3 regions of the Shewanella scandinavica genome follow, and region 3 is predicted to be linked to each of the others. Evidence: predicted binding sites of a transcription regulator. Region 3 holds the regulator's gene; each other region holds the start of a gene.
What was found. Region 3 encodes LexA, which represses DNA repair genes until DNA is damaged. Its sites were predicted from a motif close to TACTGTATNNNNATACAGTA; they were not measured.
Positions count from the first base shown of each region.

Region 1: the regulator LexA is predicted to act here: its motif matches at 5,693-5,712, upstream of recA (recombinase RecA).
Region 2: the regulator LexA is predicted to act here: its motif matches at 6,455-6,474, upstream of recN (DNA repair protein RecN).

Region 1 is NZ_JAUOES010000001.1:266,095-276,233, reverse strand. Features, by position in the region: gene surE (5'/3'-nucleotidase SurE) at 1-52, shown strand, start outside; gene Q4Q50_RS01135 (protein-L-isoaspartate(D-aspartate) O-methyltransferase) at 49-684, shown strand; gene Q4Q50_RS01130 (peptidoglycan DD-metalloendopeptidase family protein) at 785-1,681, shown strand; gene rpoS (RNA polymerase sigma factor RpoS) at 1,762-2,742, shown strand; gene mutS (DNA mismatch repair protein MutS) at 2,865-5,435, opposite strand; gene recA (recombinase RecA) at 5,820-6,887, shown strand; gene Q4Q50_RS01110 (regulatory protein RecX) at 6,905-7,375, shown strand; gene alaS (alanine--tRNA ligase) at 7,806-10,139, shown strand, end outside.
Region 2 is NZ_JAUOES010000001.1:304,488-314,626, reverse strand. Features, by position in the region: gene ribD (bifunctional diaminohydroxyphosphoribosylaminopyrimidine deaminase/5-amino-6-(5-phosphoribosylamino)uracil reductase RibD) at 1-201, shown strand, start outside; gene Q4Q50_RS01280 (riboflavin synthase) at 213-869, shown strand; gene ribBA (bifunctional 3,4-dihydroxy-2-butanone-4-phosphate synthase/GTP cyclohydrolase II) at 965-2,068, shown strand; gene ribH (6,7-dimethyl-8-ribityllumazine synthase) at 2,199-2,678, shown strand; gene nusB (transcription antitermination factor NusB) at 2,690-3,094, shown strand; gene thiL (thiamine-phosphate kinase) at 3,173-4,129, shown strand; gene Q4Q50_RS01255 (phosphatidylglycerophosphatase A family protein) at 4,129-4,623, shown strand; gene recN (DNA repair protein RecN) at 4,766-6,424, opposite strand; gene Q4Q50_RS01245 (AEC family transporter) at 6,553-7,515, opposite strand; gene lldR (LysR family transcriptional regulator LldR) at 7,814-8,713, shown strand; gene Q4Q50_RS01235 (DUF3319 domain-containing protein) at 8,735-8,968, opposite strand; gene Q4Q50_RS01230 (YjaG family protein) at 9,202-9,801, opposite strand; gene barA (two-component sensor histidine kinase BarA) at 9,776-10,139, opposite strand, start outside.
Region 3 is NZ_JAUOES010000003.1:167,342-177,480, reverse strand. Features, by position in the region: gene Q4Q50_RS03510 (efflux RND transporter permease subunit) at 1-1,297, shown strand, start outside; gene Q4Q50_RS03505 (ribonuclease T2 family protein) at 1,506-2,672, shown strand; gene Q4Q50_RS03500 (VOC family protein) at 2,749-3,522, opposite strand; gene mtr (tryptophan permease) at 3,671-4,927, opposite strand; gene plsB (glycerol-3-phosphate 1-O-acyltransferase PlsB) at 4,927-7,350, opposite strand; gene lexA (transcriptional repressor LexA) at 7,511-8,131, shown strand; gene Q4Q50_RS03480 (cell division inhibitor SulA) at 8,128-8,640, shown strand; gene coxB (cytochrome c oxidase subunit II) at 9,043-10,139, shown strand, end outside.

The DNA.
Region 1 (10,139 bases), on a different contig from region 3:
AACTGCCTACGGACAACTAACGGCATTGCAAAATTGGGTAGATAAAATATGACTCGAGTTGCCTTAACATCGGCGGTGAACTTAGCTAAAAAGCTTCATGATGCGGGGATCCGCAATCAAGCCGTGTTAAAGGCGATATCGCATACGCCGCGGGAAATGTTTCTCGATAATGCGCTAGCCCATAAAGCCTATGAAAATACCGCTTTACCGATTGGCCAAGGGCAAACCATCTCGCAGCCTTATATCGTCGCCCGTATGACCGAACTCTTACTGCATAAGAGGCCCCAGCGCGTATTAGAAGTGGGTACAGGATCGGGTTATCAGGCGGCAATTTTGGCGCAATTAGTGCCGCAGCTTTGTACTATCGAGCGCATCAAAGGTTTGCAAATTCAAGCGAGACAGCGCTTAAAACGACTAGATTTACATAATGTGTCGTTTAAATATGGTGATGGCTGGTTAGGTTGGGCGAATCGTAGCCCGTTCGATGCCATTATGGTGACCGCTGCCGCTTCGACTATACCTGAGGCCTTACTGTCTCAATTAGCGGAGGGCGGAGTGTTAGTTCTGCCAGTCGGCGAAGATACCCAGCAATTGATGCGAATCACTCGTACTGCGGACCGCTTCAGTTCGGAAACAATTGAAACGGTTAAATTTGTCCCTTTGATTAATGGAGAGTTAGCTTAACCTTGTGTTGTGCTACTGTCCCCACTGAACAACTTGTCTTGCAACGAGGGCATTGTTTTCTCATCATAAACAGTAATACAGCCTCACCAAGGAGTTTTTATTGTTGAATGCGGGTTTAGTCTTAAACCTCTGCTTTATATTTCTGCTTGCAGGCTGTAGCTTTCAGGCCAGCCGACCCGCGCCCGTCGAAAATATTTCCCATAGCTACTCTAAAAACAACAAAGGCCACATTAAATCGAATTCATATAAAGTTAAGAAAGGCGACACGCTTTACTCTATTTCTTGGGGAGCAGGAAAGGATTTTTCTGAAATAGCTAAACTTAATCAATTAGATAACCCTTATACAATTTACCCCGGACAGATTTTATATTTAACGAATACTAAGTCGAGCAGTCAGTCCAAATCTACGACTTTAGATGGAAATAAAACGAGCTCATCGGGTAATAATTCTAGTAAAAACGATATAAAACAAAAAGATAATCAAGTTTCTCAAACCGGCGCTAAGTCAAGTAATGATCTGAAAAAAACACTTGATCAGAAAGCTAAGCCCGCGTACCTTGTAACAAGTTCCCAACAAAGCGTTAACTCAATCATGGTTCCACCGACTTCGACACTACCAACCAGTGTGAGTCAGTGGGAGTGGCCAGTAAGAGGGAAGTTAATCGGGACTTACTCTGCCAATGAGCAGGGAAATAAAGGCATTAAGATCGCGGGAAATCGGGGAGATATCATCAAAGCTGCTGCAGATGGGCGGGTGGTATATGCAGGAAGTGCTCTTAGGGGTTACGGTAATTTAGTGATTATTAAACATAGTGACGATTACCTTAGTGCTTATGCTCATACGGACAAGATCTTAGTCAAAGAAAAGCAACATGTCCTCGCAGGGCAGACAGTTGCGAAAATGGGCAGTACAGGTGCCAATCGGGTAATGTTACATTTTGAAATTCGTTACCATGGACAGTCTGTAAACCCACTTACTTATTTACCCAAACAATGATTGCTTGGGGCCTTGTTGGCAAATGGAGGATAGGAAATTGCACTAATTCAGCAGTTTAATCAGGTTTGGGAGATTTAATCATGAGCCGCATAAAAAGCACTGCCGCAGAAGCACTAGTAGATTTTTCCGTAGAAACCGTTGACTTCGATCTTGAAAAAGAAGAAGTTGCATCCGACTTAGTTCAAGAGCTAGGAATAGAGCAACAGGTTCAAGATGACCTGCAAAAAAATCTTGATGCCACTCAACTTTACCTTGGTGAGATTGGTTTTTCCCCACTGCTTAGCGCAGAAGAAGAAGTTTACTTTTCCCGTAAAGCCTTAAAAGGCTGCGCAAAATCCCGCAATCGCATGATTGAAAGTAATTTACGTCTGGTCGTAAAGATTGCCCGTCGTTACAACAATCGTGGTTTAGCACTGCTTGATCTTATCGAAGAAGGCAACTTAGGTTTAATTCGTGCCGTTGAAAAGTTTGATCCAGAAAGAGGTTTCCGTTTTTCAACCTATGCGACTTGGTGGATTAGACAAACCATTGAGCGCGCTATTATGAATCAGACTCGTACGATTCGTTTGCCTATTCATGTTGTTAAAGAACTCAACGTTTACTTGCGTACCGCTCGCGAGTTAGCACAAAAACTCGATCACGAACCAACGGCCGAAGAAATTGCCGAAAAACTACAAGTGTCGAGTGCAGATGTCAGCCGTATGCTGAAGTTGAATGAGAAAATCACCTCTGTCGATACGCCTTTGGGGGGCGATAATGACAAGGCGCTGCTGGATATTTTAGCCGATGACGATAACGTTGGCCCTGACTATAAAGTGCAAGATGAAGATATTTCTAATTCAGTGGTTAAATGGCTCAATGAATTAAACACTAAACAAAGAGAAGTGTTAGCCCGCCGTTTTGGTTTGTTAGGTTATGAACCTTCTACGCTTGAAGATGTGGGGGCTGAAATTGGTTTAACCCGTGAACGTGTTCGTCAAATCCAAGTGGAAGCATTAAAACGCTTACGTGATTTATTGGGTTCTCAAGGTTTATCTGTTGAAGCTTTATTTAGAAACTAATGTCTGTCTTCTGGTGCCTTTCAGAGAAGTTATCCAGAAAATGCACTTAGTGTGAGATCACGTCATAAAGTAAAACGCCCACTATAGAGTGGGCGTTGTTATTTTTAGGCTTTTATTTAGATCTAGCTCAAGCGTTTCAGCTCATAGAGCAAATCAAGCGCCTGTTTTGGCGTTAAGTTATCGGGATTAATGCTACTTAACTTCGTTAGCGCTGGATTCTCAACCGGTTCAGGTAACGCGAGTAAGCTTTGAATAGGCGTCCTCGTTCCTTCAGCTTGATGATCGCGACTCTCCAATTGCTGCAACTTATGTTTAGCGGCTTTAATCACTTTGTTTGGTACGCCGGCAAGCGCCGCAACTTGTAAGCCGTAGCTTTTACTGGCGGCGCCTTCTTGCACTGCATGCATAAAGGCGATGGTATCGTCGTGTTCAATGGCATCGAGGTGCACATTGTAAACACCAGCCATTAATTCAGGTAACTGAGTTAGTTCAAAATAATGGGTGGCGAATAGGGTCATAGCGCCGACTTGCTGGGCTAAATACTCTGCCGCCGACCAAGCAAGCGATAAACCATCATAGGTGGATGTGCCGCGGCCGATTTCATCCATTAACACTAAGCTACTGGCGGTGGCGTTGTGTAGAATGTTGGCGGTTTCTGTCATTTCGACCATAAAGGTTGAACGGCCAGAGGCCAGATCGTCAGAGGCGCCAATACGGGTAAAGATACGATCGATAGGGCCGATCAGTGCGCGATCTGCTGGCACAAAACAACCAACATGGGCCATCAGCGTGATCAAGGCGACTTGACGCATATAGGTCGATTTACCGCCCATGTTAGGTCCGGTGACAATCAACATACGCCTTTGATTGTGCAAGGTGACTGGGTTCGCGATAAACGGTGTTTGACTCACACGCTCCACCACTGGGTGACGACCAGCCTCTATCTGTACGCCGATATCTTGGCTCAGCTCTGGGCAAGTGTAGCCTAAGGTTTCGGCGCGTTCGGCAAAGTTACTCAACACATCAAGCTCAGCCGCCGCTCGAGCAGAAGCTTGTAATTCATGCAATTTTGGCAGAATAAGATCAAATAATTGTTCCCATAACTGCTTTTCGAGTGCCAGCGCTTTACCTTGGCTCGAGAGCACTTTTTCTTCGTACTCCTTAAGCTCGGGCGTGATATAACGCTCCATATTCTTAAGGGTTTGACGTCGTTGGTAATTGAGCGGCACTTGCGAGGATTGCAAGCGGCTCACTTCAATGTAATAGCCGTGTACACGGTTATAGCCGACTTTAAGGGTGTTGATACCAGTACGTTCTTTTTCTCTGGCTTCGAGTTGTACTAAGTAATCGCTCGCACCTTCGCTAAGACCGCGCCATTCATCTAATTCGCTGTTGTAGCCTTCACGGATCACCCCACCATCGCGGATAAGCATGGGAGGATTATCGACTATCGCGCGCTCAAGCAAGGCTTGTTCAGCGGGGAACTCACCTAAGTGTTGCCGTAATTGAGTCGTGTGCGGCGCGCTCAGTGTGCTTAAACTCTGTTGTAATTCAGGTAGTAAGCCCAACGCTTGACGTAAACGGGCAAAATCCCTTGGGCGAGCGGTACGCAGCGCGAGTCTTGCCATGATACGTTCGATATCGCCAAGTGCCTTTAACTGCTCATGCAGACCTTCGTGGGCGGTGGTATCGAGTAATTCAGTCACCGCCTGTTGGCGTGCTTTGATGTGTTTTGGATCTCGCAGCGGCTGATGGATCCAGCGTTGCAACATACGACTACCCATAGGCGTTGCCGTGTTATCCAATACTGCAGCTAAGGTATTATCGCGACCACCAGCAAGGTTTTGAGTGAGTTCTAGATTTCGGCGCGTTGCCGCATCGAGCACTATGCTATCGGTTTGATTAAAGCGGGTAATGGCATTGATATGGGGCAGGGCTGTGCGCTGTGTGTCTTTGACATATTGCATCAAGCAACCTGCAGCCTGCAGTGATAAACGTGCATCTGCAATACCAAAACCATGCAAGTCTTTCGTGCCAAACTGAGCCAGTAGTAACTTGATGCTAGTGTCGTAATCAAATTCCCATTCAGGGCGACGACGTTTACCTTTAAAACCGTTTAGTAGACCTAGTTCGCCAAAGTCTTCACTGTAGAGAATTTCAACGGGATTAGTGCGTTGTAATTCAGCTTCTAATGACTCTCGCGTGTCGAGTTCGGCAATCACAAAACGTCCGGATGAAACATCCAGAGTGGCATAACCAAAACCAATTTTACCTTGATAAACCGCTGCCAATAGATTGTCTTGGCGCTCCTGCAGCAGGGCTTCGTCGGTCAAGGTGCCAGGCGTGACGATACGCACCACTTTACGCTCAACTGGCCCTTTAGAGGTTGCTGGGTCGCCAATTTGTTCACATATCGCAACCGATTGACCAATTTGAACTAATTTTGCAAGATAGCCTTCCACAGCATGGTAAGGCAGTCCCGCCATAGGGATAGGATCGCCACCACTTTTACCGCGTGCTGTGAGTGAAATGCCTAACAGCTCAGAAGCACGTTTAGCATCGTCATAAAACAACTCGTAGAAGTCACCCATGCGATAAAACAGCAACATGTCGTGATGTTCTGCTTTCATGGTCAAGTACTGACGCATCATAGGAGTATGTTTTTCTAAATCATCGGTATCAATTACATTCATTAAATCGTTATCGTCCGTTGTGACTGCCGTGGTTATGTGGGATTAAGCGCTATGGAAGCAGAAGACTGCTGTACAATTTTCAGCTAAAAAGACCACGCAAAATTTGCTGCGCCAATCTTAGCAATAATTTACCGAAAATTGAGCCCTTGATGACGGATATTCGTCAAAGGGATGCAATATCGGATTTGATATTCGCTAAAACCTTAGCCATATTAAAAAATCCCATTAGTTAAAAATAATTCAGCCATAGGTCTTGATACTGTATGATTGTACAGTATACTAGTCCGCAGAATTAAGACAAAAAGCGCGGCTTTTTGAATTACCCGTTTGTAAATTGAATATTACTTTTGACAGCTTAAGGCTTGTCTTGATGAGGGAACTGGAATGAAGGTCGATCCAAATAAAGAGAAAGCACTTGCTGCGGTATTGATCCAAATTGAGAAACAATTTGGTAAAGGCTCCATCATGAAGCTGGGTGAAGATCGCTCTATGGATGTTGAGACCATTTCTACCGGTTCTCTATCTCTGGACGTTGCTTTAGGCGCTGGCGGTTTGCCAATGGGTCGTATCGTTGAGATCTATGGTCCTGAATCATCAGGTAAAACGACACTGACTTTAGAAGTGATTGCCGCAGCGCAACGTGAAGGTAAAACCTGTGCCTTTATCGATGCTGAGCATGCACTAGACCCTATCTATGCTAAAAAATTAGGTGTAGATATTGATAACCTGCTGTGTTCACAACCGGATACCGGCGAGCAAGCGCTTGAGATTTGTGATGCATTAACTCGCTCTGGCGCTGTTGACGTTATCGTTGTCGACTCAGTGGCGGCATTAACGCCTAAAGCTGAAATCGAAGGTGAAATTGGTGATTCTCACATGGGCCTAGCGGCACGTATGATGAGCCAAGCCATGCGTAAACTTGCGGGTAACTTAAAGCAATCTAACACCTTACTTATCTTCATCAACCAAATCCGGATGAAGATTGGTGTGATGTTTGGTAACCCAGAAACGACAACCGGTGGTAACGCGCTGAAGTTCTATGCTTCTGTTCGTTTAGACATTCGTCGTACTGGTGCCATTAAAGACGGCGATGAAGTTGTCGGTAACGAAACACGCGTTAAAGTGGTGAAAAATAAGGTTGCAGCACCGTTCAAGCAAGCCGAATTTCAAATCCTTTATGGCCAAGGTATCAACCGTACTGGTGAGTTAGTTGACTTAGGCGTAGCCCATAAGTTGATTGAAAAAGCGGGTGCTTGGTACAGTTATAAAGGCGATAAAATTGGTCAGGGCCGTGCTAATGCGGGTAAATATTTGACTGAAAACCCAGCCATTGCTACTGAAATTGACAAGACATTACGTGAGTTGCTATTGAGCAATCCTAGTGCACTGGCTGCCAAAGCTGATGCTAGCACGGAAGATAATGTTGATTTAGAAACAGGCGAAGTATTCTGAGTCAGTCAGCCCGTCAAATCGCGGTCGCGCTGTTAGCGCGCCGCGATTATTCCCGCTTACAAATCCGCGATAAATTGCTCGAAAAAGGCTTCGAATTTAACGATATCGAACCTGTACTCGATGCGTGTGAATCCTCCGGTTTTATCAATGACAATCGTTATGCCGAATTGTTGGTCCGTAGCCACATTAGTCGAGGCCACGGCGCCATCCGCATTCGTCAAGCGATAGCGCAAAAAGGCTTGGCTAAAGATTGCATTGAAGCGGCGATAACCAATAGTAATTGTGACTGGTTTGAGCTAGCAAAAGATAAAGCCACTAAAAAATATGGAATTCCTCGCGTAACAGAAGTGAAGGGCTCTACAGCCCGGGATCTCATCGCGAAGGAAAAGGCTAAACGAGTGCGGTTTTTAATGGGCCAAGGCTTTAGCTACGATCAAATCACTTATGCGTTAGATTCAGATCCCAATGATCTCGACGACGATTATTAATCGCCTCAACTCATCGATTGCGATGTAACCTTAAGACTGCAAAGCTCCTTTAAATATCACTCAATAGGCTTAGTACAATTAGGTTTGATATCGAGTTAAATTCACTCGACACTGGCCTTAATCGCGCAAAATTCATATCGTCATCAATTACTCTTTACCTTGCCATTTTGACTCTAGCCACTCTTACGTGGGCTTTAACGCACTTTATGCAGTGTTGGTTATTCTTAACTTAGCCCACTAGGTCTATAAATAACCGTCTTGCCTAAAGTGCGTTAAATCTCCGCTGAATTCTGTATCTTGAGGTTGTTTGGGTATATATCACCAATCAAGGCTGGTCGTCCTTCCTCAGTCTGCTTATAATGCTGGGCAAATAGAAATACGGCTAGCCTAAGGCGTAGCTGGTAATGCTTACCCAATTCAGGATGATTTCATGTATCAAACTACAGCAGAGCTTAGAAGCGCTTTCCTCGAATTTTTCCGCAGCAATGGTCATCAAGTTGTGGACAGTAGTTCATTAGTGCCAGGCAACGATCCCACACTTTTATTTACCAATGCAGGCATGAACCAGTTCAAGGACGTGTTTCTTGGCATGGACAAACGCAATTATACGCGTGCGACCACTGCTCAACGTTGTGTGCGCGCCGGTGGTAAGCATAACGATTTAGATAATGTCGGTTATACAGCACGTCATCACACCTTTTTCGAAATGTTGGGTAACTTCAGTTTTGGTGATTATTTCAAGGAAGAAGCGATTCGTTTTGGCTGGACATTCTTAACTGAAACGTTAAAGCTGCCGAAAGAACGTCTGTGCGTCACTATTTATCAAACAGACGATGAAGCCTTTGAAATTTGGAATAAAAAGATTGGTGTTGCCGCCGAGAATATTATCCGTATCGGCGATAATAAAGGTGCTGCTTATGCGTCAGATAACTTCTGGCAAATGGGTGATACTGGTCCTTGTGGCCCTTGTACTGAAATTTTCTATGACCATGGCGATCACATTTGGGGTGGCCGTCCTGGTAGCCCAGAAGAAGATGGCGACCGTTTCATCGAAATCTGGAACATCGTTTTCATGCAGTACAACCGTCAAGCATCAGGTGAAATGCTGCCTTTGCCTAAGCCATCGGTGGATACTGGCATGGGGATTGAGCGTATCGCCGCGATTATGCAAGGCGTACATTCTAACTACGAAATCGATATATTCCGTACTTTGATCGCTAAAGCGGCAGAAATCATCGGCGTAAGCGATTTAACCGAGAAGTCACTGCGCGTCATTGCCGACCATATCCGTTCATGTGCATTCCTTATTGCCGATGGCGTTATGCCGTCGAACGAAGGCCGCGGTTATGTGCTGCGCCGCATTATCCGCCGCGCAGTTCGCCATGGTAACAAGTTGGGCGCGACCGAAGCTTTCTTCTATAAGTTGGTTCCATCTTTGATTGCGGTTATGGGCGATGCGGCTAAAGGGTTAGCTGAGACTCAAGCGATTGTTGAAAAAGCACTGAAAGCGGAAGAGGAGCAATTTGCCCGTACGCTTGAACGTGGTTTAGGTATTTTAGATACGGCCTTAAACGAGTTGAAAGGTGACACTTTAGACGGCGAAACCGTATTTAAGCTGTATGACACCTATGGCTTCCCAATGGATTTGACCGCTGACGTATGTCGCGAGCGCAACATCATTGTCGATGAAGCAGGTTTTGAAGTCGCCATGGCTGAACAACGTAGCCGCGCACAAGCTGCCGGTAACTTTGGTGCAGATTATAACGCTGCGCTGAAAATTGATGCTGAAACTGCATTCAGTGGTTACACCGAATTAGCGGGTCAAGCTAAGGTCACCGCGATTTATCAAAATGGTGAGTCAGTGACGGCGATCAAAGCGGGTGATGAAGCCGTTGTCGTGCTCGATGTAACACCTTTCTACGCTGAATCTGGCGGTCAAGTGGGCGATAAAGGCCAACTGGTTGCGAGCGGTGTTGAGTTTACGGTAAACGATACGCAAAAGTATGGTCAAGCAACGGGCCATCAAGGTGTGTTGGCTACAGGTAGCTTGAGTGTTGGCCAAGTTGTTGAAGCAAAAGTCGACAAAAAACTGCGTCACCGTACTCAGTTAAACCATTCTGTTACACATTTATTGCATGCTGCACTGCGTCAAGTGCTCGGTACTCACGTTTCGCAAAAAGGTTCATTGGTTGATCCTGAGCGTTTACGTTTTGACTTCTCCCATTTCGAAGGCGTAAAAGCCGCTGAATTAAAAGAAGTTGAAGAATTAGTTAACACTCAAATTCGTCGTAACCATGAACTTAAAACCGCTGAAATGGGCATAGATGAAGCTAAAGAGAAAGGCGCTATGGCACTCTTTGGTGAGAAATATGACTCACAAGTGCGTGTTGTGACTATGGGCGATTTCTCTATCGAATTGTGTGGTGGTACCCACGTGGGCCGCACAGGCGATATCGGTTTATTCAAAATTACCTCAGAAGCGGGTATTGCAGCAGGTGTTCGTCGTATCGAAGCCGTGACTGGTGCCGCTGCTATGGCTTATGTGGCGCAGCAACAAGCTGAACTGGAAGAAGCTGCGGCCTTATTGAAAGGCGATGCCAACTCAGTTGTCGCTAAATTAAAAGCCCATCTCGACAAAATGAAGCAACTTGAAAAAGAAATGGCGCAGCTGAAAGACAAGCTAGCTGCCGCAGCGAGTGCAGATTTAGTGGGCGATGCCGTTGTAGTTAATGGCGTTAACGTGCTGATCAAAAAATTAGACGGC
Region 2 (10,139 bases), on a different contig from region 3:
TTAGCAGGGGGGCTGGCCGATGAGTTAGTGCTATACCAAGCGATGAAAATCCTCGGTGGGCAAGGGCGTAATCTATTGCAGCTACCCGATTATCAAACCATGGCGCAAATTCCTGCATTAATGTTGGTCGATGAGCGCAAATTAGGGCCAGATACCCGTTTAATCTTGAGCGTTAAGCTTGATACTTCTTTATTTAATTAAGTGAGTTAACCATGTTTACTGGGATTATTGAAGCCGTTGGCACCCTGCGCAAACTGGAGCGTAAAGGCGATGATATTCGTCTTACCGTGGCGAGCGGCAAACTGGATTTAAACGATGTGCGTTTAGGCGACAGTATTGCCACTAACGGTGTGTGCTTAACGGTTGTGCAGCAATTAGCCGACGGTTATGTGGCTGATGTCTCTGCCGAAACAGTGAGTCTCACCGGCTTTGCTCACTACAAAGTGGGCACTAAGGTGAATCTTGAAAAAGCCGTCACCCCAACGACACGCTTAGGCGGGCACATGGTCAGCGGCCATGTAGACGGCATTGCTATGGTTGAGCAACGCCTAGTGCGTGGTCAAGCCATCGAGTTTTGGTTAGCCTCACCTGCAGAACTTGGGCGTTACATTGCCCATAAAGGTTCCATTACCATTGATGGCGTGAGTTTGACGGTTAACGAAGTGGACGGCAGTCGATTCCGCCTTACCATAGTGCCGCATACCGCAGGGGAAACCACGTTAATCGACCTGCAAGCGGGCGATATGGTGAATATCGAAGTGGATTTGATCGCCCGTTATCTTGAACGCTTGATGAATTATGATGGCAAAGACAGTAAGAGCGGTGGCGTTACCATGGAAATGTTAGCCCGTGCCGGCTTTGTGCGTTAGTGCACAGGAGCAGATTATTTAATTTAAGCTTATCGGCAGCTTAGGTTATTTAGGTATAGAATTTCATAATAACAGCAAAATCATAAGGTCCTACAATGGCGCTGCACAGTATAGAAGAGATCATCGAAGATATTCGTCAAGGCAAAATGGTTATTTTGATGGATGACGAAGACAGAGAAAACGAAGGTGATTTGATCATGGCGGCCGAAATGGTAACGCCAGAAGCGATTAACTTTATGGCGAAATATGGCCGTGGGCTCATTTGCCAGACCATGACCAAAGCCCGTTGTCAGCAGTTAAATCTGCCCTTAATGGTGACGAATAACAACGCCCAGTTCTCGACTAACTTTACGGTTTCTATTGAAGCAGCCGAAGGCGTGACTACCGGTATTTCGGCCCACGACCGCGCGGTAACGGTAAAAGCGGCCGTGGCTAAAGAGGCTAAAGCGTCTGATTTAGTGCAACCTGGGCATATCTTCCCGTTAATGGCACAGGACGGCGGCGTATTAACCCGCGCAGGCCACACTGAAGCTGGTTGTGATTTAGCCCGTCTTGCGGGACTTGAGCCATCGGGCGTTATCGTTGAGATTTTGAACGAAGACGGCACTATGGCACGCCGCCCAGATTTAGAGATTTTCTCCGAGTTGCACGGTATCAAAATCGGCACTATCGCGGCATTGATCGAGTATCGCAACACCAAAGAAACCACGGTTGTGCGTGAAGCTAAATGCAAACTACCGACCCGTTTCGGCGAGTTCGACATGGTGACTTTCAGAGACACTATCGACAATCAACTGCATTTTGCCTTGGTCAAAGGTGAGGTGAAGAGCGATTGTTTGGTGCGCGTGCATCTGCAAAACACCTTCAACGATTTACTCCATTCAGAGCGCGATCAGCAACGCAGCTGGCCACTCGAAAAGGCGATGGAGCGTATTTCTGCAGAAGGTGGCGTATTGGTTTTACTAGGGAATCAAGAACATCCCTGTGAAATCCTCTCTAAGGTGAAAGCCTTTGAAGCTGAAGATCAAGGCCAAGCGCCTGCTTCTGCAAAATGGCAGGGGACGTCGCGCCGTGTGGGTGTGGGTTCGCAAATCCTCGCTAGCCTTGGCGTGACTAAGATGCGCCTGCTCAGCTCGCCTAAACGTTACCATTCACTTTCGGGCTTTGGCCTTGAAGTGACTGAGTATGTGGCGGACTAAAACCCAAAGTTACACTGAAGTAAAATTAACAATTTCTGATAATTTGCATAGGGCTCTGGGCAATTGGCTGTGATATCATGTCGCCACTTTTCGCCCCGAGCTGGGTGCTTTAGCTAAATTAGGTAAGATAATGAACGTAGTTCAAGGTAATATCGAAGCGAAAAATGCCAAAGTTGCGATTGTAATTTCGCGTTTCAACAGCTTTTTAGTTGAGAGCTTGCTTGAAGGTGCACTTGACACGCTGAAACGTTTTGGCCAAGTCAGCGACGACAATATCACTGTTGTCCGTGTACCAGGTGCGGTTGAGTTGCCGCTAGCTGCGCGTCGCGTAGCTGCCAGTGGTAAATTCGACGGTATTATCGCATTAGGTGCGGTGATCCGTGGTGGTACTCCTCATTTTGATTTTGTTGCAGGCGAATGTAATAAAGGTCTAGCTCAAGTTGCTTTAGAATTTGATCTGCCTGTTGCTTTCGGTGTTTTGACCACAGATACCATTGAACAAGCTATTGAACGTTCAGGTACCAAAGCGGGTAACAAAGGCGGCGAAGCTGCTTTAAGTCTGCTTGAAATGGTCAATGTTCTGCAAGAACTTGAACAACAGTTGTTATAGTAGGAAAAATAATGAAGCCTTCTGAGCGCCGCAAGGCCCGCCGTTTAGCCGTTCAAGCCATCTATTCATGGCAACTAAGCGGGAATAATATTGCCGATGTCGAGCATGAGTTTTTAACTGAACAAAGTCTCGACGGTGTTGATGTAGCTTATTTTCGTGAGCTATTTTCAGGCGTTGCAACGAAGAAAACCCAATTGGATGAGCTGATCATCCCGCATCTGGAACGCCCGATTGATGAAGTGTCTCCAGTAGAGAAAGCCATAGTTCGTTTAGCGACCTATGAGCTGACTTTCCGTAAAGATGTGCCATACAAGGTCGCGATTAACGAAGCGATTGAGTTGGCAAAAGCTTTCGGTGCGGACGAGAGTCATAAGTTTGTGAACGGACTGCTCGACAAACTGGTTGCACGCAAGTAATAAAGACAAACGGTATCTTAGGATACCGTTTTTCATTGCTAACAAAGGTGGCCGATGTAAGTCGTGCCAAACTGTACAGTGAAAGAATTCCAATTAATTGAATGTTATTTTAGCAACCGCGGCCCCACTCGCCGTGATGTGAAGCTTGGCATCGGTGACGATTGCGCTTTAGTGCAACCAGCAGAAAACAAGTCGATTGCTATCTCCTGTGACACCTTAGTCGAAAATGCCCATTTTTTCCCCGATATGCCTCCTGCTGCCTTAGGTTACAAAGCCTTAGCGGTAAATTTATCTGATCTGGCTGCCATGGGCGCTGAACCCGCGTGGATGACGCTTGCCTTAACGCTACCTGAAGTCGATGAAACTTGGCTCAGCGGTTTTAGCGAAGGTTTATTTGAAGCGGCCGATTACTATGGCATCGCCTTAATTGGCGGCGATACGACTCGTGGCCCACGGGCGATTAATATCACAGTGCACGGCCAAGTCCCACAGGGTAAAGCACTCACGCGTCATGGTGCTAAAGCTGGTGATTGGATTTATGTCACGGGCACGCTCGGAGATTCGGCCTTAGGTCTGGATATCATTCGCGGTGCGCAGCAAGCCAGAGCTGAGCATAAAGAATTCCTGATCAATCGCCATTATCGTCCAACACCAAGAGTCTTAGCGGGCCAAGCATTGCGTTCGCTTGCCTCCAGTGCTATCGACCTTTCCGACGGGTTTATCTCGGATATCGGTCATGTACTTAAGGCTTCTGCAGTTGGTGCGGTTGTAGATGTTAATTGCATCCCGCTTTCGCGCGCGATGCAAGATACCGTCAGCGAGGAGCATGCCTTAGGTTATGCGCTGACAGGCGGCGAAGATTACGAATTGCTGTTCACCGTTCCTGAGGCGCAAAAAGGCGCGCTTGAGACAGCGCTGAGCCATGCAGGGGCCAAGTTTGTTCGTGTTGGGCAAATTTGTGCGGGCAGTAAGCTCAAGTTACAACTCAATGGTGAGCCGTTTACGCCTCCGTATCACGGTTTCGAGCACTTCTAATGAAATGGTTGTCAAAGGATCAGGCGTTAACGCGCCTGTCATTAAAAAATCCTGTCCACTTTTTGGCACTCGGTTTCGGTAGCGGACTCGCCGCTAAAGCGCCCGGTACTTTCGGTACCATAGCTGCTATTCCCCTCTATTTACTGATGGCGCCATTACCGTTTGCTTGGTATCTCGGCTTAACTTTAGTCAGTGTATTTGCAGGATTTTATATCTGTGGTAAAGCGGCACATGACATGGGCGTACACGACCATGGCGCGATTGTGTGGGATGAAGTGGCTGGACTGTTGATCACTATGATAGCGGCACCAGCGGGCTGGATTTGGCTATTAGTGGGCTTTGGTTTATTTCGCTTTTTTGACATCATCAAACCTTGGCCAATCCGTTGGCTCGATGCCAAAGTCGAAGGTGGTTTTGGCATTATGATTGACGATGTTTTAGCGGGTGTATTTGCCTTTATCTGTCTGCAAGGGCTAGTCTGGTGTGTTAGCTAACATGATAGCTAAATTGGCATGATAGTTAACATGGCCAACAACTAACCCTTAGCTTTTGATTTCGCATTTTTCTGATTGAAGCTTGATTGAAGGGATGAAGGGATTAGCTGAATATCCCTTATCCCTTTTCTGCTTGATTCTACTATTGCAGCAGTTCCCTTGCGTTCGCTAGGGTATTGCTGGTGATAGTATCGCCACCTAACAGTCTTGCTAGTTCTTGAATGCGTTGCTCACGATCGAGCGACTTCATTGTAGTTTCTGTACTGCCCGCCTTATTAAACTTATCGACGAACATGTGTTGATGACCATTGCCCGCAACTTGCGGCAAGTGAGTCACGCACAGTACTTGGGTCGATTCCCCTAAGCTGCGTAACATGCGGCCAACCACTGCGGCGGTGGGGCCGGAAATCCCGACATCCACCTCATCGAAAATCAATGTTGGCGTGGCAACTTTCTTCGCGGTAATCACTTGGATCCCTAAGCCTATCCGTGAAAGCTCACCGCCAGACGCGACTTTCGAAATCGGTTGTAAGGGTTGGCCAGGGTTAGTGGTGACCATAAATTCGATGTTGTCACTGCCGTTGGCTGACATTTGCTCTGGGTGGAAATTGACTTCGATAGTAAATTTACCCTTAGGCATATTCAGTTCGTGGATTGACTGAGTCACGAGTTTGTCGAGTTCTTTGGCATATCTAGCGCGGCTTTGGCTGAGTTTTTGTGCGTTGCTAAGGTAAGCGGCTCTGCTGGCATCGACCTGTAGTTGAATTTCTTCGAGCTTACTTTCGTCACTGTCTAAGGTGCTCAGCTCTGCCTTTAATGCTAGATGATGTTCGGCCAGTTTATTTGGGCTGACATGGTGCTTACGCGCCAGTTGCATGGCTTTTGATAGCCGTTCTTCTAAATAGGCAAAGTGGGTTGGATCGAGTTCAAGCTTACTCAAATAGTGCTGTAATTCGCCTGCGCTTTCTTGCACTTGGATTAAGGCATCATTGAGCATAGTGTTGATATTGTTTAATGCAGGATCGTAGCTTTGCAGATCTTCGGCGAGGGAAACGACTCGATTAAGCAGCGACTCTATATTGTTCTCTTCGCCTTCAGTGAGTATATCTAGACTCGCCTGACAGGTATCAATCAACTCAGTGCCATTGGCCAGACGCTTGTGCTCTTGCTCAATTTCATCGAACTCATCGACTTTAAGATCAAACTCATCGAGTTCTTCTACTTGATATTGCACTAATTGCTTACGGGCAATACGTTCATGTTGGGAGGCTTCGAGGTGCTTTAGATCGGCCTCAATTTGTTTGCAGCGTTGAAAGCTGGCGGCAACCGTATCGATAAGTAATCTGTGGTTGGCATAACTGTCGAGCAGAGTGAGTTGGTGTTCACTCTTCAACATTGCATGGTGCGCATGTTGGCCGTGAATACCGATAAGCAACTGACCCAGTAATTTGAGCTGCGTCAGCGGTACTGGATTACCATTGATATAGGCGCGCGAGCGGCCATCGCTACCAATAGTTCGACGTAGGATGCACTCATCATCGAGTTCAAGATCGTTATCTTCTAACCAACGTTTTGCCAGTGGAATATCGTCCAAGGAAAAGCGGGCGCTGACCTCGGTTTTATTGGCTCCGGGGCGAACACTGCTGGCATCGGCACGATTGCCTAGGCACAGGCCTAGCGCATCGATGGCGATCGATTTACCCGCACCGGTTTCACCTGTGATGCTGGTCATACCGGGACGAAAATCCAGTTCTAAAAAACGGACGATTGCGAAGTTATTAATGCTGAGTTGGCAAAGCATAGTGAATTCCTGTCGAAAAACATACCAAACCACTGTATTGATAAACAGTATATACTGATTTTATATACAGTAAAGTGGCTTGGGTAAATAATCGGCATTATCGGCAGTAAATATTTTTAATTGACTGATTATGCATGGGTTCTTACTAAGCTTTCTAAGATAGGCAAACTAAAAAAAGTGACTAAGGTGCCAAATAGAATGCCCTGAGCACTGGTTGAAGCTTGAGTGTTATAGCGCTGGGCGAGCAAGTACACGCTAGCGGCTGTGGGCAGTGCGCTCAAGATCACGCCCATGATCAGGTAGTCGCCGCTCACGCCAAAACGGCTAAGCATAAAGTAGACGAGTGCCGGTTGGACAACTAGCTTGAAGAGGTTGATAAGGCTCAGTTCGATAAAATTCTTGGGGCTAAATACGCTGCTATCTTTCTGGTAGCGCATCGCTTTGGCGAGCACCATACCGATGGCAAACAGCGCGCACGGGCTTGAGGTATTGCCAATTTGCTGAATCATGAGCGCCAGCCCTGAGGGCAGTTTTATCTCTAGCGCCGAAATGCCGACGCCAATTAAGCTACCAATAACAATAGGGTTTTTACCGACTGCCATCATCATTATGACTAAGGCGTGGTGTTGTCTTTGGGTGTTAGTGGCCAGTTCCATCGAGACTAAGGCGACGGCAAACATCAGCACGGATAATAAGCTGGCAATCGCGGCAGCGACTAACGCACTTTGCTGCTGCGGAAAGAGGATTATGAGCAGTGGAATACCAATAAATGCCGTATTACCAAAGGTGGCATTGAGGGCTCGAATGGCGGCAACCGCATGCTGTTTAGGGTTAGCAAGCAGCGAGAGCCCAAGGCAGACAAGATAAGTAATCACCATAGCCGTGCTGTAGCCTGCAATAAATCCCCATTGCAAAATCTCGCCAATCGGCTGCTGGGCGAGGGCGATAAGCATGATCGCAGGGAACGCAATATAGTACACATATTGGTTTAGTACTTGATCCGTATCGACGGGCAAGAGTTTTAATTTTTGCACTAGTGTGCCGAGCAACATGATCCCGAAGACGGCAAACAGAGGGGTTAAAATGGTCATTTCCCTCACTCATCCTTACGATTAAATTTGAATAAACTCAGCCACCACCGTCATTTCTACTATCGCTCTGATTTTAGGTGGGCGCTTGCCTTTTTATGTCACGTTAGAACCAGAACTAGCGCCAGCGCAGTAAAACTCGCCACAAAATAACATATCATTTCAGTCTAAGGCTATTGCGCTATGGTCGTATAAGTGGATTAATTGATGTTTAAAACACAATGACTTAGCGTACGCTGTGATTGTTGATGACTTTATATAGTGCCTAAAGTGGGCAGCTAGAACAGAATTAGGACATGCAATGAGTGATGATTTAGGCGCTGAACTACAACTTGTCTACCTTTTTGTGCATTTAGTCAATGCGGGCAGTTTTTCACAGGCGGCGAAGGAGCTTGATATGCCCATTGCCACAGTGAGCCGCAAGTTAGCGAAGTTGGAAGAGAAGCTCGATAAGCAGCTTTTTATGCGCAGCACCCGCAAGTTACGATTGACGGAGGAAGGGTTGGCACTCTTTCAACGCTACCAGAGTGTGGTTGCCCAATTTGATGAACTGAGTGGTGCGGGCAGCGATAAACCCGAGGGCACCCTGCGCATCGCCGCGCCAATTTCGATTATTTCCATCGTGTTTATTCAAGCATTGAATGAATTTGGCCGCCTGTATCCCGATATCCGTTTACACATTTCCCAGAGCAATGAGTTAGTCGATTTGATCGACAAGGGCATAGATGTGGCGATTGTCGGCGGGGCTCAGCCTGATTCTTCTTGGGTGTCGAGTACCTTAGGTGAGCTGGATTATTGCCTGTTTGCCACACCAGAATATTTGGCTCAGGCACCTAAACTTGAGCATCCCGATGATCTCGAAGCCCATCAGCTGATAAAAGTCTGGCCGCTGTTTAATTGGCATTTAAAGCATCCGAGCGGCGAGTCTTTCTATTTTAATGGCCCAACTAAGTTGACCCTCACGGATTTACACGGTGCGATTCAGGCGACCTTAGGCCATGGCGGGATCTTGTATGGTCCCGAACTATTTGTAAAACAGCAGATTAAAGAAGGGAAACTTAAAGTATTATTGCCAGAATGGATTGGCGAGCAGAGGCGGATTTCGATTTTATATCATCAGCGCAGCCAGCAGCCGCTAAAGGTAAGAGTCTTTATTGAGTTTATGCAGTCAAAGGCGCCAGAGTTATTCTCTATGCGTTGATTTAACGAGGGGAACGGATGCTTAACGTCTTTTAGGTTTTACCGTGTTTTTGCTCATGGTATTTTGCGTTTGTTTCGCGTCCTGCAGGCTGGAGCGTGTCGCAGGTAATATGCCGAGTTCCAAGAAGTATCCCACTAAACGCCGCAGTTCGAATAAAGAGCCGATACGCTGTTGATCTTTGATGGTCAGTTTCCAACTGTCGGTTCGTCCTTCGCTATTGGTTAAGACAAATCCTTGATAAACAATCTTTTTCATTGGAATAACTCAATATTGGCTGATGGAACTTGCTAGCTTTGGTCTTACTCGTTTTGGGCTTGCTTGAAAGTGATTGCAGTCGAGACTAGAGGCTTATTGTTTAGAAACATTATTTAGAAACATTATTTAGAAACATTGTTTAGAAACATTGTTTAGAAACATTGTTTAGACATATTGTTTAGACATATTGTTTAGGAATAAGGGTGCTTGAGTTACCCCAAGCACCCCATCAATTAAGCGACGCTGATGCCGATATTTGATACGCCCGCTTCGATAATGTCTTTGCGTAAACCTTTGACCAGTTCCGCAGTGATCTTTGGATTTTCTTCGATAATTTCCAGCAGAGAATTTTGTAACTCTTTCTCTTCTTCCATAACTTCATGGGCAAAAACAAAATCATCTAATGCTTCATCGACTAAATCGACATCGCTGATGGCTTCGATATAGTTAGCCACTGTGCTCGATGACAGTTTGCTGATATTGACGATATCTTCTTCAATCTTGCCTTGAATCGCACCCAATAAGGTTGATATGGCGACCACAGCGTCCATGGCTGGATAGACGCCATAGGCTTCAAAATCAGCGGGTTCTGGGGTGTTATCTTCAAGACGTTGCAGATGCACATCGATATTGAATTTAAGCTTAGGATCGTACAGGGATTGCCACAGTAGCTCTAATGCAGTGCTCAACACAGCAGGGTCACCAAACTCACAGACTTCGGAAAACAGTTGATAGTTGGGCAACATGCGTTGGCAAAGTGCAGTGGCGAAGAGTTGTTTTTGTGGCAATGTTAACGCCTTAAGACGTTTAAAGAAGCCCGTTTTTTTGGTCATCTGTTATTTCCGCTGATAGCTGTGATATCACTTGATTTGCCGCAGATTCTACCTTAGTTAACTCATCAAGTAACTCTAGTATTTCGGGTTCGAGATCTTCGACCGCTGTTTCACGTTTTAGCGCCGATTCTATTTCTTGGCATAATCTTTGGGTTGTTGGCACGCCGCAGTAGCAGCTCGCACCATGCAGTTTATGGATAGTACTGAGCATGACGGGATGATCGTTTTGACTCAGCGCCGTCTGAATTGTCGTCACGGTTTGCGGCAAGGAGTCGAGCAACATTCTCAGCATGTCTAAGGCGAGGTCTGCCTTGTGATTAGCTTGGGTTAAGCATAAA
Region 3 (10,139 bases):
GGCGCCGCTGACCATGCTTGAAACCACTATCATGCTTAAACCCCATGACGAATGGCGTGAAGGCATGACCTTAGATGGCATCATTGCCCAGCTGCAGCAAACCGTAAAAGTACCGGGACTCACCAATGCATGGGTGCAACCCATCAAGACCCGTATTGACATGCTCTCGACAGGGATCAAAACCCCTGTCGGCATTAAGATCACTGGGGCCGATGTCAACGAACTGCAAAGTATTGGCACTAAGATTGAAGCTATCTTAAGCAAAGTGCCACACACCAAATCGGCCTACGCCGAACGCAGTGGCGGCGGCCGTTATATCGATATCAGTCCGAAACTGGATGTGGCCGCACGTTACGGTATGACGCTGCAGGATATTCAAGATGTGGTGCGTTACGCCATCGGCGGTATGGATATTGGCGAATCAGTACAAGGCGCCGAACGTTATCCTATCAACCTGCGTTATCCCCGTGAGCTGCGCGACAATATTGAGAAGCTGCGCGAGCTACCTGTAATCACTAAGTCGGGGCATTATCTGCCGCTACGCAACTTGGCCGACATCGAAATTAACGATGGCGCGCCTATGTTAAAGAGTGAGAATGGCCGCTTAATCTCTTGGGTGTTTATCGATATCGAAGGCACATCTATCGGTGAGTATATCGCCAGCGCGAAAACGGCCTTAGACGCCGAACTCATCGTCCCGCCCCGCTACAGCTATAGCTTTGCAGGCCAGTACGAATATATGCAAAGGGTCGATGCTAAGCTTAAACAAGTGATCCCTATGGCATTAGCCGTCATCTTCATCCTGCTGATGATGACCTTCGGCTCCACCATTCAGGCCAGCATTATTATGCTCAGCCTCCCCTTCGCACTGGTCGGCAGCACTTGGTTGTTGTATCTGCTGGATTACAACATCTCAGTGGCCGTTGCTGTCGGTATGATTGCTTTAGCGGGTGTCGCAGCCGAGTTTGGGGTGGTGATGTTGGTGTATCTCAATAACGCCATCAAACACAGGCAAGAAAAAGATAATTACCACAGTGTCAATGACCTGAAAGAAGCCTTGATTGAAGGCGCTGTCATGCGGATCCGTCCCAAAGCGATGACAGTAGCGACCATCTTCTTCGGCCTACTGCCCATAATGTGGGGCGCGGGTTCGGGTAACGATGTGATGCAAAAAATCGCCGCACCTATGGTCGGCGGCATGGTCACAGCGCCCATACTGTCGCTGTTTGTCCTGCCCGCACTCTATCTACTGATTTACTCGCGTAAATTAAACAAAGACGCTGCGCACGTAAGTTAGCAGCAAGAGAGCACCCATAAAAATCCCCTCAAGCTATTAGGGTTTGAGGGGATTTTTCATTCAATCAGATTAAAAATCTAATTTAGCAACCGTGCCACACAACACTCTGAGTAAAATAAGCCTCTTAGTTTATAACGCTTATGTGTACCATTAACTTAGCGCACCACAGGATTGACCCGACTTACTGCAGCAGAAAGGATTCCATCACATGACCAAGCCATTGTGTTTAACCATCCGCCGGATATGGCCGCAAGCACTTTCCCTTAAAAGCCTATCGCGTACGTTACTTGCGGCGTTCGGTTTATGCGCTGCGCTAATTATTACAGCACCCGCCGTTGCCGCGCCCGCAACCGGTGAGTTCGTTGCCGATAAACGTTGTGAGCTATTTCAATCGAAAAATAAGCAGACGAATCCAGATCAATGGCAGAGCAATATTGGTGAGCGCTATCCGGTACTCGAAATCCTCGGCAACAGCGCCAAACCTGATTGGCTGCGAGTGCGCACCAACGCAGTAAAGTCTCCCATGCGGTGGATCAGTGGCGCTTGTGGTCAGTATCTTTCCAATGTTGCAGGCAGTAATGTATCGACACCTGCAACAGCGGTAGAACCCGCGCAAACCACTACAGCATCGGATATCAAAGCCAAAAGCCGAGACGGCCTTAAAGAGCATGGCACACCAGAAAAACGTCAAGGGGATCAATGCCGAATCGGCGGTGAATTTGACGCCAACGTGCTGGCATTAAGCTGGCAAAGCACCTTCTGCGAACTCTATGGCCGCCGCAAAGCCGAATGCCGCGCCCTAAGCCAAACGCCAGAATCGAGCCAATGTCAACACTTCAGCCTGCACGGACTGTGGCCGAACAAACAACAATGCGGCACACGTTATGGCTATTGCAGCACAGTCAAACTGCAACCAAATGATTTCTGTACTTATCCTGAGCTTGAACTTAACCCATCGGTGCGCAAAAATTTAGAAGAAATCATGCCAAGCGCCCAATATGGCACCTGTTTAGAACGCCACGAATGGTGGAAACACGGCACTTGCCGTAGCCAAGACCCTAACGAGTACTTTTTATTGGCAACCCAACTGACCCAAGCGGTCAATGCATCGGCATGGGTACAAAAATTTATTCATGACAACATAGGTAAGAGTGTCAGTAAAAGTGAGTTAAACCAAAGTTTTGATGGCAGCTTCGGTCAAGGCGCTCACACTAAAATGAGTCTTGAATGTGGCAAGGGATTACTGAGTGAAATCCGCATTAACTTGCCCGAAGTCATTAAAACCTCTGACTCCTTACCTAGCCTACTCGCCAAAGCCAATAAGGCCTCAAAAGGCTCCTGCCCTGAAACAATCATGATTGATAACGCTAATTAAACAAATAGTTAGACAAATAAAAACGGCGATTTAGCGTCGCCGTTTTTAACCTTAATGACAGTCCTTAATATGCCAGTCACATCTGATTAAGCTTAATCACCGCAAAGGTGGCGCCTTGGGCGTCGGCTATCACAGAGAATCTACCCACATCGGGGATATCACTGGGCGGAATGCACACTTGCGCGCCTAACGCTTGGGCTTTTTCTGCAAATGCATCGCAATCGGCTACTGCAAAATAAAGCAGCCAATGGGGAGATATATCGCCCCATTCGGGCATGATGGTCATCATGCCGCCGATGGATTGACCATCAACTTGCCACTCAGAGTATTCGATGTCCGGCATGTCGCTGGGCGAGTTAGTCCAAGGGAATATTGTGCAGTAAAAGGCTTCTTCAGCGTGAGGTTCTTTACATGCCAGCTCAACCCAGCAAAGGGTATTGAGTTCGCCCTGACGGCGAGCACCGATATGATTCTTCGCTTGCCACAGCGCAAAACGTGCGCCTTGTGGATCGCTCACCTGCGCCATCACGCCCGCGTCAGCAACAATATGCGGCCCCATGTGCACTTGGCCACCCGCATCTTGAATCGCTGCAATGCTGGCATCCATATCATCAACGGCAAAGTAGACTCGCCAATGGCTAGGGATCTGCGACTCTGACTCGGGGATTTGGTACATGGCACCTAAATCATCCCCCGCTAAATTGAATAGCGAAAAATGACCTTCGGGGATCGGCATGTCAACTGAGTCCCAACCAAATAACGCTTGGTAGAATGCCTTAGCAGCTTGCCAATCGTGGCTTGCGAGTTCAACCCAACATGCATGTCCTTGTGCGTACTGAGTAATTTTCATCATTGGCTCCTTCGTTTTTACAATCATTCGAGTTAAGCCTGAGTTTGTATTTCTGTCCAGTATTCAGGTTAAAAAGATCTGTAAGACAAAACTCAATCGCTAAATACAAAAAAGCCCTCACGCAGAGGGCTTAAATCATCGAAACAAATTAGGAATATTGCGGCAGTAAATTTGCCATCGCGAGCAGATGACAAGCCCCCGTGACTATGCCAAATAACACCACAAGAATGATCAGCGGCGTACCGCCTATCACTCTAAAACCTGTGCTCTCGGGGAATAGCTGCCGCGATTTATAGGCCATCAGCGCCGGGACGATTACCGCCCACACAGTCGCCGCTAATGCCGCAAAGCCAATCGCCACCAAGAAGCCGTCGGGGAACAGTAATCCTAAAATCGTCGGCGGCACAAAGGTCACTAACGCGGTTTTCATCCGGCCAGAGCGCGAATCATCAAAACCAAACAAGTCGGCGAGATAATCAAACAGACCTAAGGTCACCCCTAAGAAAGATGAAGCCACGGCCAAGTTAGCAAACAGGGTCAACATACTGTTCAACCAGCTACTCGCCATCACCTCGGACAAAGCGCCCACCAAGACGCCCATATTGCCGCCTTGGGCAATAATATCGATAAACTGGCTGCGGGGAATATTGCCCATAGTCGCCACTAACCAACAGGCATAAATCACCAGCGCGATAAAGGTGCCGACGAAAATCGCCTTGATAATGGTGGAAGAATCTTTGCCGTAATACTTCACTAAGCTGGGGACGTTACCATGGTAACCAAAGCTGGCAAGACCAAAGGGTAGCGCCGCCCACAGATAAGGTGAAAAGCTACTATTACCATCGGGTTCGAGCAACTTAGTCACATCGATTTCGATCAGTAAATTGCCAATAGCGAGGAAGAAGGTAATGATCATACCGCCGAGCATAATCGTGGTAATGCGATCCACGGCCTTAGTGCTGATCAATACGATACTAGCCAACACTATGGCAAACACTAGCCCAGCAACACTTTGCGGTAACTCAACTCCCATGCCCTGCAAGCTGTGATTCACAATCGAACCACCGCCGCTGATATAGGCATAGGTCAAAATATACAGCACGAACGCGATAGAAACGCCGTTCACTATCCGCCAAAACTGCCCTAAGGTTTGCTTGCTTAAAGTATCGAAGCTGGCACCGGGTTCGAAATGCAAATTGGTTTCGAGCAACAATAAGCCCGACATCAACATACAAAACCAAATGCCTAATAACATTAAAATCGAATAACCAAACCACATACCTGCACCGACCACGGGCAGAGAAAACATCCCAGCACCTACGGTCGTGCCAGCAATAATCATGGCGCCGCCGAGCAAGGACTTACCTGCGGGCTTATGCTTAGCCGCATTCATATGATTTGCCATTAAACTGTATGCTCCGCGGTGACACTCGCCACTATCGTTTGTTTCACTGACGGACGTAATAAGCTATTGGCTTGATCTCGTATGCGATTGATATTGGACTTATCTTGGTTATCCGCTAGATATCCCAATTCTTTGAGCTTAACGCTCAAGGTGCCGTAAAGTTTCTTATCGTAGAACTCAGGCGCGGTAATGCCATGCAAAGCGCCTAAACGCTGGGCGAGTAGATGACTCTCAGACTCAAGTTCTGAGCGCTCCATCTTAGGTCTGTTTGCTAACAGATTGAAAATAATGGCATAGCGTTGCAGAGTTTCGCTCACTGAACTGGCTAACAATAATAGTTGGCTAGTGTGTTCAGGCACGACAGTTAAGGTATCAGTTTCGACTACTAACCCTTGTTCAATGAAGAAATCCAGCACTTGATTGACATAGGCAGGTACATCCTTAATGCCCATGAAGAGTTCGGCTTTCAGCAGTGGATAAAAATCGGCAACGATTGACACCACTTGCTGACGCGGGATCTGCTCATTATGCGTTAAACAACTCGCAATTAATGACGGTACAATAAATAAGTGGATGATATTGTTACGATAGTAAGTCATGGACACAGCCTGACTCGCCTCGATAGACACGATTTCACCTAAAGGATCGGCACAAACAACAAACTTATTCAGCTCTAAACCTTGCTGCACTAAATGCTTACCATCACCTTCGGCAACCGAAGTATAAGTAGTGTAAGGCACTTTTTTGAGTAGGGTCAGATACAGATCAAGCTGACGTTCCAGCAGACTGCGCTCTAAGGCATTTTGATCTGTCGCCAGCAACACTAAGCTCGTCAAGGTCACTGAACTCGCTGCCGCCGCATCGTTGATATTTGTCATCACTCGATTCGCTAGCACGTTTACCGCTGGCGTTAACCAACTCGGTTTTTGCTCAGGATCATCGGCTACCTCATTACGCCAGTTTGGCGCACGCTCATTTAAGAAGTTTTGCAGGGTAATGGGCTCGCCAAAGTTCACATAACCTTGGCCGAAATTACCCAGTTTGCGGATCGCGCCAAACACTTGCCACACAGATTCTTTTTTCTTTTTCTTACCGCTTAATTCTTTATGGTAAGTCGCTACCTCCATCACATGGTCGTAGCCTAAATATACAGGCACTAGCGTGACTGGACGCTCGATACCGCGCAGCACGCTGTTCATCGTCATAGCGATCATGCCAGTTTTGGGCGCCAATAGACGCCCCGTACGTGAGCGGCCGCCTTCGGAGAAATATTCCACCGAATAACCTTTAGCAAACAGTTGATCTAAATACTCACGGAATACTGCGGTATACAGCTTGTTGCCATTAAAACTACGGCGGATAAAGAAGGCACCACCGCGACGGAACATAGGTCCAGCGGGCCAGAAGTTGAGGTTAATACCTGCGGCAATGTGCGGCGGAACCATACCTTGATAGTACAAAATATACGATAACAGCAGGTAATCCATGTGGCTGCGATGGCAAGGCACATAAACAATCTCGTGGCCATCGTGGTGCAGCTGGCGAACTTGCTCGGCGCCTTTAATGTTGATCCCGCTGTAAAGCTTGTTCCACAGCCAAGTTAAGAAACGCTCGGCAATACGCACTAAACTATCTGAGTAATCGGCAGCGATTTCATCGAGATACTCAATGGCTGTCTCGCGCGCTTGGGTCTCTGAAATCTTCTTACTGACTGCTTCTTCTTGAATCGCTTTACGCAACGATTCAGATTTGAGCAACGAATGAAACAGTGCTTGGCGATTTGGCAGCACAGGCCCTGTCATCACCTTGCGTTGACGGCGGAAATGCACCCGCGCGACCCGCGCTAATTTATGGGCAATCCCCATGTCAGTGCCGTGTTCGTCGGCCATGTATCGCAGGGATACAGCATTTGAAAACTGTACGAAGTTATGTCGACCTAAGAATAGAATCATCAAGCATTTGCGCAGCCAAGTCGGGTTTTCCCGCTCAAACACAGCCGCCTTCATAGTGTCGTCTTCTTTCCCTGGCGTGCGGCCCCAATATAGGCTTACGGGCACCAGTTGAATGTCTAATTCAGGGCGTTCCTTATGCACGGCCAATAAACGCATAAAGCATTCGAGGAAAGGCTCGTTACCCGCACGCTCACCAAACAGCGGCTTACGCCCTTGAAGGCAGACAACCCGAGGCGCAATTACACCATTTGCCACTAAAGGCTCATAGGGGCTCGGCAGTCCTAACTTAGCCGTAATTTCGCTCAGGGCAGCGATGTCACTCAGCGATTCCGTTTTCATCACATAAGCAAGGGGTCTGGAGGCATCCAGATTCAGATCGGCAAAGGGATCCTGAGGCACAACAATAGTGTGCACTAAGTGTTTTTGGATCCAGCGTAATGATTTCAACCAAAGAGAGTCGTGTTTAGGCATTATTCTTATGCAATTAAGTACGTTTACTAGCCCGGTAGAATACCAGACTATGGGTAATATTCGCTAATTCTCTCCAACATAGCTAAAAAGTGGTTAATACTTGCGCTGCAAATAATACTGTATATACTAACAGTAACTGTATAGAAAAACAGGAAACACCATGAGACCTTTGACGCCACGCCAAGCTGAAATTTTAGAGCTAATTAAACGAAATATTGCCGATACTGGCATGCCACCCACACGGGCAGAAATCGCGACCCGTTTAGGTTTTAAGAGCGCCAATGCGGCTGAAGAGCATCTTAAAGCGTTGGCGAAAAAGGGCTGCATTGAGATCATGCCAGGCACATCTCGGGGCATTCGTCTGACTGCGGAAGTCGAAGAAGTAACTGAAACAGGTTTACCGCTTATCGGTCAAGTAGCCGCTGGCGAACCTATTCTCGCCCAAGAACATGTTGAACAGTACTACCAAGTCGACCCAAGCATGTTCCATCCCGCCGCCGATTTTTTACTGCGGGTTAAAGGCGACAGCATGAAGAATATCGGCATTCTCGAAGGAGATTTGCTGGCAGTTCATAAAGTACAACAAGCCAGAAATGGTCAAGTGGTTGTCGCTAGAGTCGACGACGATGTCACTGTTAAACGTTTCGAAAAAAAAGGTAATGTGGTCTATCTACACGCCGAAAATGAAGACTATTCCCCGATTAAAGTGGATTTAGGCTATCAAAGTTTAACAATTGAAGGACTCGCCGTCGGTGTGATCCGTAATGGAGATTGGCTATGAACAAACTACTTGGCAATGCACCCCGCCACCCTGGCTTGTGGCTCGATGAAGTACGTGATGCCGACTATGACTGGCACCATGCACCTATCGCCTGCATGCCAACTAAGACTCAAGGTCGCCAAGAATTAATCCATCTGAGCGCGCAACTCGCCCAGTTAAGCCAACAGGGCCGTTGGTTAGTGCTCATCAACCCACCGAGTATTGGCTACAAACAAATGCTCGCCAACGCTGGCGTGCGTATGGATAGAGTCTTGCTGGTGCACGCGAAAGATGAAGTCGAAACCCTGTGGGCGATGGAAAAAGCCTTAACAAGTGGTACGTCCAGTGCAGTTATTACTTGGACCAAATCACTGGATGCACGCGATAATCGTCGCCTGCAAATCGTGGCTAAAAGTGCCCGCGCCATGGGCATAGTGCTTGAATACGTAAACAGTCACTTACATGGCGACGTACGCATTGAGCAAGGCAATCTCTTCGGCCAACAATCTTTTTTTAGCGCTGTACATTAAATATTCATTTATTTTTTTACCTTGAAAGCCGCCTCGCCTATGAATGTGAGGCTTTTTTTTGGCAATTTTTCAGACAATTAGATAAATAAGTGATCTTGATCAATATTTAAACAGCAAGTATGGTTGATTTAGTCGGCGATGATATATCGCCGCCCGTGGCAAATAAATCGAGCCGTAATCGAGTTCAAAATGCCACTAAAAATAGAGAACAGATTTATTTCAGTCGTATGTGCCAGCGTGGCTAATACCAGCAGTAACAATACTTAATTAAAAGTAACAGCCGCCAACGCACGTTGAAGTCAAAAACGCTTTTTTGGGAACTGAAGAGTTTGCATAGAGTTGAGACTTACTGTGTTGCTCTTCTTTGTAGTTGCTATTCGCAATTGGCAGAGGAGAAGTCTTGTGAAGCAATTGTTGTATTGTTTACTCGTGGTGTTATTCGCACCACCGTTGGCCGCCGCGGACATGCGGTTCAACATGACCCCTGGCGTAACCGAGATCAGTGGCAAGGTTTATCACTTGCACATGACCATCTTGTATATCTGCTGCGCCATTGGCCTTGTGGTCTTTGGCGTGATGATTTACGCCATGATCAACCACAGAAAATCCAAAGGCGCTGTCGCGTCCCACTTTCACGAAAGCACTAAAGTTGAAATCGCTTGGACGATTCTGCCATTTATCATTTTGATCTTAATGGCGATACCAGCGACAAAAACCTTAATTGCGATGGAAGATCCCAGCGACGCCGATCTGACCGTTAAAGTCACGGGTTCCCAATGGAAATGGCATTACAGCTATTTCGATCAAGACATTGATTTTTACAGCATACTCGCAACCCCTAGAGCACAAATCGACGGTACCGAAACCAAGGGTGAACACTACCTATTGGAGGTCGATAAGCCGCTCGTTCTGCCGATAAATCGCAAAATCCGCTTTTTGATGACCTCTGAAGATGTCATCCATTCATGGTGGGTACCTGCTTTTGCCGTGAAGAAAGATGCCAACCCAGGATTTATCAATGAGGCTTGGACTCGCATCGACAAACCCGGTATTTACCGTGGTCAATGCGCCGAACTTTGCGGTAAAGACCATGGTTTTATGCCGATCGTAGTGCAAGCCTTACCCGAAGCCGAGTTTGAAGCTTGGGTGACGGAGCAGAAACAAGCCGCAGGCGCGGCGGCAGAAGCCGCTCAAGCCGCTTTATCACAGACCCTTAGCAAAGAGGATCTGATGACCCAAGGTGAGCAAGTTTACCTCGGGCACTGCGCAGCCTGCCACCAGCCCAATGGCGAGGGGTTACAAGGCGTATTCCCACACCTCAAAGGCAGTCCGATAGCAACGGGACCACTCAGCGGCCACCTTGAAATTGTGCTCAACGGTAAAACAGGTACGGCTATGCAAGCCTTTAGTAAGCAATTGACTGCACAAGAAATTGCCGCTGTGATTACCTATGAGCGTAATGCTTGGGGCAACAATACTGGCGATGCTGTGCAGGCTAA